Buchnera aphidicola (Therioaphis trifolii): one gene and its partner. The protein of the gene in region 1 interacts with the protein of each later gene in a pairwise test. Links are inferred from orthologs where the notes say so. Each region holds a gene or a part of one and is shown in the gene's direction. Other genes may lie near its edges.

The links.
Region 2: the proteins of gyrB (region 1) and gyrA interact in binary tests that used the Escherichia coli proteins (3 or more experiments, as listed by UniProt). The link is inferred for Buchnera aphidicola (Therioaphis trifolii) from one-to-one orthologs.

What each region holds. Positions count from the first base shown.
Region 1 is NZ_CP032996.1:8,360-11,768, reverse strand. What follows is about bases 212-3,261. They hold gyrB (DNA topoisomerase (ATP-hydrolyzing) subunit B), read left to right. Parts: upstream 212-560; coding sequence 561-2,963; downstream 2,964-3,261. Other genes in these bases: atpC (ATP synthase F1 subunit epsilon), read right to left, coding at 3,065-3,261; dnaN (DNA polymerase III subunit beta), read left to right, coding at 212-490. Outside these bases: more of dnaN, read left to right, coding at 1-211; more of atpC, read right to left, coding at 3,262-3,409. UniProt on the Escherichia coli protein: DNA gyrase negatively supercoils closed circular double-stranded DNA in an ATP-dependent manner to maintain chromosomes in an underwound state.
Region 2 is NZ_CP032996.1:139,119-142,602, reverse strand. What follows is about bases 19-3,143. They hold gyrA (DNA topoisomerase (ATP-hydrolyzing) subunit A), read left to right. Parts: upstream 19-380; coding sequence 381-2,906; downstream 2,907-3,143. Other genes in these bases: pta (phosphate acetyltransferase), read right to left, coding at 2,931-3,143; D9V81_RS00670 (DUF2076 domain-containing protein), read right to left, coding at 19-247. Outside these bases: more of D9V81_RS00670, read right to left, coding at 1-18; more of pta, read right to left, coding at 3,144-3,484. UniProt on the Escherichia coli protein: A type II topoisomerase that negatively supercoils closed circular double-stranded (ds) DNA in an ATP-dependent manner to maintain chromosomes in an underwound state.

The sequences.
Region 1 (3,409 bases):
AAAAATTCTAGAAGAAAAAAATAATAAAATTAAAATTAGTTTTAATAAAAATAGTATTAAAATTTATTTAGAAAAATATATTATATCTAGTAAATTAATAGATAATCAATTTCCAAATTATAAACAGTTTTTAAAAATAATTTTTCAAAAAAATATTATTATTAATCGACAAAAAATTAAAGAGGCTTTAACAAGAGCGTCAATTTTAACAAATCAAAAAATTCCAGGTGTAAGAATTATTATTACTAATGGAATATGTACTATAAGTGCTAATAATGAACAAGATGAAATAGTTAAAGAAAAATTTAAAATTAATTATTTTCATACACCAATAGAATTAACAATGAATATTCATTATATTTTAGATGTAATTAATATTATTGATAATGATACAATTAAAATTTTATTAAATAATGAAAATTCTAGTATATGTATCCAAGATAATAAATTTAATAATTCAAATCATATAATTATGCCTTTAATTTTATAAAAAATAATTAATTTTTTATTTTAAAATATTATTTTTTATTATGATATATAAAATAGGAATATTATGAAATATGTATAATTCTTCTAATATTAAAATTTTAAAAGGATTAGATGCAGTAAGAAAACGTCCAGGTATGTATATTGGAAATACAGATGATGGTAGTGGATTACATCACATGGTTTTTGAAATTGTTGATAATTCTATTGATGAAGCTCTAGCTGGATATTGTAAAAAAATTCAGGTTATTATTCATCCAGATCAATCAATTTCTGTAAAAGATGATGGAAGAGGAATACCTATAGATATACATCCTGAAGAAGGAATTTCATCTGCAGAAGTAATTTTAACTATGTTACATTCTGGAGGAAAATTTGACAATAATACATACAAAATTTCAGGTGGTTTACATGGAGTTGGAATTTCTGTAGTAAATGCATTATCTAAAAAATTAAAATTAACAATATATAGAAATGGAAATATATATCAACAAACATATAAAAATGGTAAACCGATTAATAAATTAAAAATTATTGGTAAAAAAAATTATACAGGTACAAAAATTCATTTTTGGCCAAGTTATAAAATATTTACTCATATTATTAATTTTAAATATGAAATATTATCCAAAAGATTAAGAGAACTTTCTTTTTTAAACCCTAATATTGAAATTCAAATACAAGATATAAATAGAAATTTAAAAGAAATATATCATTATACTGGAGGAATTAAATCATTTATTAAATTTTTAAGTAAAAATAAACAACCTATTCATACACAAATTATATATTTTAAATCTATAAAAGATAACATTGAAGTAGAAATTGCTATACAATGGAATAATTCATTTAAAGAAAAAATTTATTGCTTTACTAATAATATTCCTCAAAAAGATGGAGGAACACATTTATCTAGTTTTAGAACAGCAATTACAAGAACTATAAATAATTATATTAATAAAGAAGGATATAATAAAAAAAATACAATTCAAACTATTGGAGATGATACTAGAGAAGGAATAATTGCAATTATATCAATTAAAATGCCTAATCCAAAATTTTCTTCACAAACAAAAGAAAAATTAGTATCTTCTGAAGTAAAAGCAATTATAGAATCAATTATTACAACAAATTTAACAGATTTTTTATTAGAAAATCCTAAAGATTCTAAAAATATCATTAATAAAATTATTCATGCATCTAAAATTAGAGAAGCAGCAAAAAAAGTAAGAGAAATTAGTAAAAAAAAAGGCATTATTGATTTAAGTGGTTTGCCTGGAAAATTAGCAGATTGTCAAGAAAAAAATCCAACATTATCAGAAATTTATTTAGTTGAAGGAGATTCTGCTGGAGGATCAGCAAAACAGGGAAGAAATAGAAAAAATCAAGCTATTTTACCATTAAAAGGAAAAATATTAAATGTAGAAAAAGCTACATTTGAAAAAATGATTGCATCACAAGAAATCGGAACAATTATTACAGCTTTAGGATGTGGTATTGGAAAAATAGATTATAATCCTGAAAAATTAAGATATCACACTATTATTATAATGACTGATGCTGATATTGATGGATCTCATATAAGAACATTATTATTAACTTTTTTTTATCGATATATGCCTGAAATTATTAAACGCGGACATATATATATAGCACAACCTCCATTATATAAAATTAAACAAGGTAAAAAAGAAATATATATTAAAAATGAAGAATTTATGTATAAAAAACAAATTAAAATTGCTTTAAAAAATTTATTATATTATAAAAAAAATATTAATAATAATACACATTCGGAAAAATTTAAAAAAATAATTTTAGAATATTTAAATATTAAATATATTTTAAAAAAATGTAATTATCATTTTTCTAATGAAATTATACAGGAACTTATATATCAACCAAAATTAAATAATTTATATAATAAAAATAATGTAACAAAATGGGTAGAAAAAATTATTTTTAATTTAAATAATAAAACAAAATATATAAAATATTCAAGTAAAATTAAAGAAAATATTGAACAAAAAACTTTTGAACCAATAATTTTTGAATTCGATAAATTAAATTTAAAAAATAATATTTATTATATTACAAATACATTATTGTCTAGTAATGAATATACTAAAATAAAAAAATTAGGTGATCAATGGATAAAATTAATTCATAAAGATGATTATATTAAACGAGGAAATAAAATAAAAAAAATTATTAATTTAGAAGCTATTATAAAATGGTTAATAAAAATAGTACAAAATGAAATTAAAATACAAAGATATAAAGGATTAGGAGAAATGAATCCTAATCAATTATGGAAAACAACTATGAATCCTAAAACTAGACATATGTTACAAGTAACTATTAAAGATGCTATTTCTGCAAATATTCTATTTAATACTTTAATGGGAGATTTAGTTGAACCAAGGAAGATATTTATAGAAAAAAATGCTTTAATGGTAGAAAATATTGACATTTAAAATTATATTAAATGAATTTTTATAAAAATATTATTTAAAATTAAGTTTTAAATAATTTACATTTCAAAAATATTTTTATAAAAATATCATATTTAAATAAATTATTTTTTTATATGTTTTAATAATTTTAATTTTATTAAAATATAAAATAATTGATTTTTTAAATTATTACTTTTATTATGTAATATTTTTTCATAAATATCTTTTTTTTGATTAATTAAATCATTATAATTTAAATTATATAAAAAATCTGATTCATCAGATAATATATTAACATTATTAGGTTGAATTTCTAGAACTCCATCAGAAACATATAAATCTTTTTTATTATTTGAAGTAATAAAAATAGATAATAAACCTGGTTTAATCATAGTTAATAAAGGACAATGTCCAGGATATATATTTAACATTCCTTCAGATCCAGAAATATAAATTTTTTTAACACG
Region 2 (3,484 bases), 130 kb from region 1 along the record:
AACTAGAAGATTGTGAAAAAGAATTATTTGTTTGATTTTCTATTTTTTTTATTTTATCATTTAATTCCTGAATAATTATTTCTTGTACTAAAATTGTTTGTACCATATAATAAACTGCATTATTTTGATTATTTAATAAAAAATTAATTAATTTTTCCGCTTCAATATCTTTATTAGGTGTTTGTAATTCTACATTTTTTATTTTCTTAAATAAATCAATAATTAATTTTTTTTCTGTTTCTTTCATATAAATCCTATTTTAAAAGATATTTTTAAATATTATAAAAAAATAAAAATATTATTTTAATACCTTTATATTATTTTAATATAATATATTTTTATATTAAATACAGTTATATTACTTTATGAGAAATAAATATATGAATAAATTTTTAAAAAATATTCATCAAATTGATATTGAAAAAGAATTAAAATCTTCTTATCTTGATTATGCAATGTCAGTAATCGTAGGAAGAGCATTACCTGATGTAAGAGATGGATTAAAACCGGTACATAGAAGAATATTATTTGCTATGAAAATTTTAGGAAATGATTGGAATAAACCTTATAAAAAATCTGCTCGAGTTGTAGGTGATGTAATTGGAAAATATCATCCTCATGGAGATTCAGCAGTATATGAAGCAATAGTCAGAATGGCTCAATCATTTTCTTTGCGATATGTATTAATTGAAGGACAAGGAAACTTTGGATCAATAGATGGTGATTCAGCAGCAGCTATGCGTTATACAGAAATAAGAATGTCAAAAATAGCACATGAATTATTAGATGATTTAGATAAAAATACTGTAAAATTTTTACCAAATTATGATGAAACAGAAAAAATTCCTGAGGTATTACCAACAAAAATACCAAATTTATTAATTAATGGTTCTTCTGGTATTGCAGTTGGAATGGCTACAAATATTCCACCACATAATTTAAATGAAGTAATTAATGCTTGCCTTGCATATATTAATAATAAAAATATATCATTAAAAGAACTAATGAATTATATACCAGGACCAGATTTTCCTACTTCTGGAATTATTAGTGGATATCAGGGAATCGAAAATGCATATCGTACTGGTAAAGGAAAAATTTATATTCGTGCTAGACATAAAATAGAAAAAAATATTAAAAATAAACGTGAAACTATTATAATATATGAATTACCATATCAAGTTAATAAATCTATATTAATTACAAAAATTTCAGAATTAGTAAAAGAAAAAAAAATCGAAGGAATCCATGCTTTAAGAGATGAATCAGATAAAGATGGCATGAGAATCGTTATTGAAATTAAAAAAGATGTAATTAAAGAAATATTATTAAATCAATTATATGTATTAACACAAATGCAAATATCTTTTGGTATAAATATGGTAGCATTATATTATGGACAACCAAAAGTAATGTCATTAAAAAATATTTTAAAATGTTTTTTATTACATAGAGAAAATATTATTACAAAAAGAAGCATATTTGAATTAAAGAAAACAAAAAAAAAAGTACATATATTACAAGGACTAGCTATTGCATTAAATAACATAAATAAAATTATTGAAATTATTAAAAATTCTGTTCAACCAAAATTTGCAAAAGAAAAATTATTATCTGAAAAATGGAAACTTAATTCTCAATTATATAATAATTTAAAAATAAAAAATAAAACATTACAAAAAGATAAAAAACCTTATATAGAATATCAATTTACTGAAAAACAAGTACAATCAATTCTTGATTTAAAATTACAAAAATTAACTACATTAGAAAATGAAAAAATTTTTAATGAATATAAAAAATTATTAAAACATATTCAATTATTATCAAAAATTTTAAATAATCATAATTATATGTTAAAAATTATTAAAGATGAATTAATAATTATACAAAATAAATTTGGAGATAAAAGAAAAACAGAAATTATAGAACATAATACTGAAGTTGAAATAGAAGATATGATTACTAAAGAAGATGTAATTGTAACTTTATCATATTCAGGATATGTAAAATATCAACCATTATCAGATTACGAAACACAACATCGAGGCGGTAAAGGTAAATCTGCTGCTAAAACTAAAAAAGAAGATTATATACAAACTTTATTAATAACAAATACTCATGATACTATATTATGTTTTTCAAATAGAGGTACTCTATATAGAATTAAAGTATATCAATTACCAGAATCTAGTAGACATGCCAGAGGTAAACCCATTATTAATTTAATTCCATTAAATAAAAAAGAACGTATTACAGCAATTATAAATTTAAATAAAACAAAAAATAATAAAAATATTTTTATGTTAACAGCTAATGGTGTTGTTAAAAAAACTGCATTAAATGTTTTTAAAAAACCAAGATCTACAGGAATTATAGCTATTCATTTAAAAAATAAAGATGAATTAATTGGAGCTGAAATTACAAATGGTAAAAATAACATTATGTTATTTAGTAAAAAAGGAAAAGTTGTACATTTTTCAGAAAAAGAAGTAAGAAAAATGGGACGAACAGCATATGGTATTCGGGGTATTAATATTAATAAAGATGATCAAGCGGTATCATTACTTGTACCTCAAAAACATGGTACAATTTTAACAGTTACAGAACATGGTTATGGAAAAAGAACCAAAATTGAAAATTTTCCTATTAAATCACGAGCAACTAAAGGAGTAAGATCAATTAAAATTACAAAAAAAAATGGAGGAGTGATTAGTGCAATACAAGTTTCTGAAAATGATCAAATTATGATGATTACTAATGCAGGAACATTAGTTAGAACAAATGTATCAGAAATTAGAATATTAAGACGAAATACTCAAGGAGTAATTTTAATCCGAACAACAAAAAATGAAAAAGTAGTAGCATTACAAAAAATTTCTCACAATAAATTTAATACACCCTAATTCATAAAAATAAAAAATATAAAATTAACTAATATTTGATTGAATAATTGTAACAAGAATAGTATATACAATATCATCAATCGTTGCTCCTCGAGATAAATCATTAACTGGTCTATTTAAACCTTGTAAAATAGGACCAATAGAATATGCATTTGCAGATTGTTGAACAGCTTTATAAGTAATATTTCCAGAATTTAAATCAGGAAAAATAAAAATATTTGCGTTTCCTTTTAAAGGAGATAATGGGGCTTTAATATTTGAAATTACTATATTACTTGCTGCATCATATTGAATAGGACCATCAATAATAAAATTTGGTTTTATTTTTTTGACTAAATTAGTAGCATGTTTAACTTTTTCAACTGTATCACCAGACCCGGAACACCCGGTCGAATAAGAAAGCATAGCTATTTTAGGTTTTATATTAAATAACATAGATAAATTAGCAGTTTCAATGGCAATATTAGCTAATTGATGTATATTAGGATTAATATTTACAGCACAATCACTATATATTAAAACTCGATCTTTTAATAACATAAAAAAAGAAGATGATACTAAAGAGTTAAAATATTTTT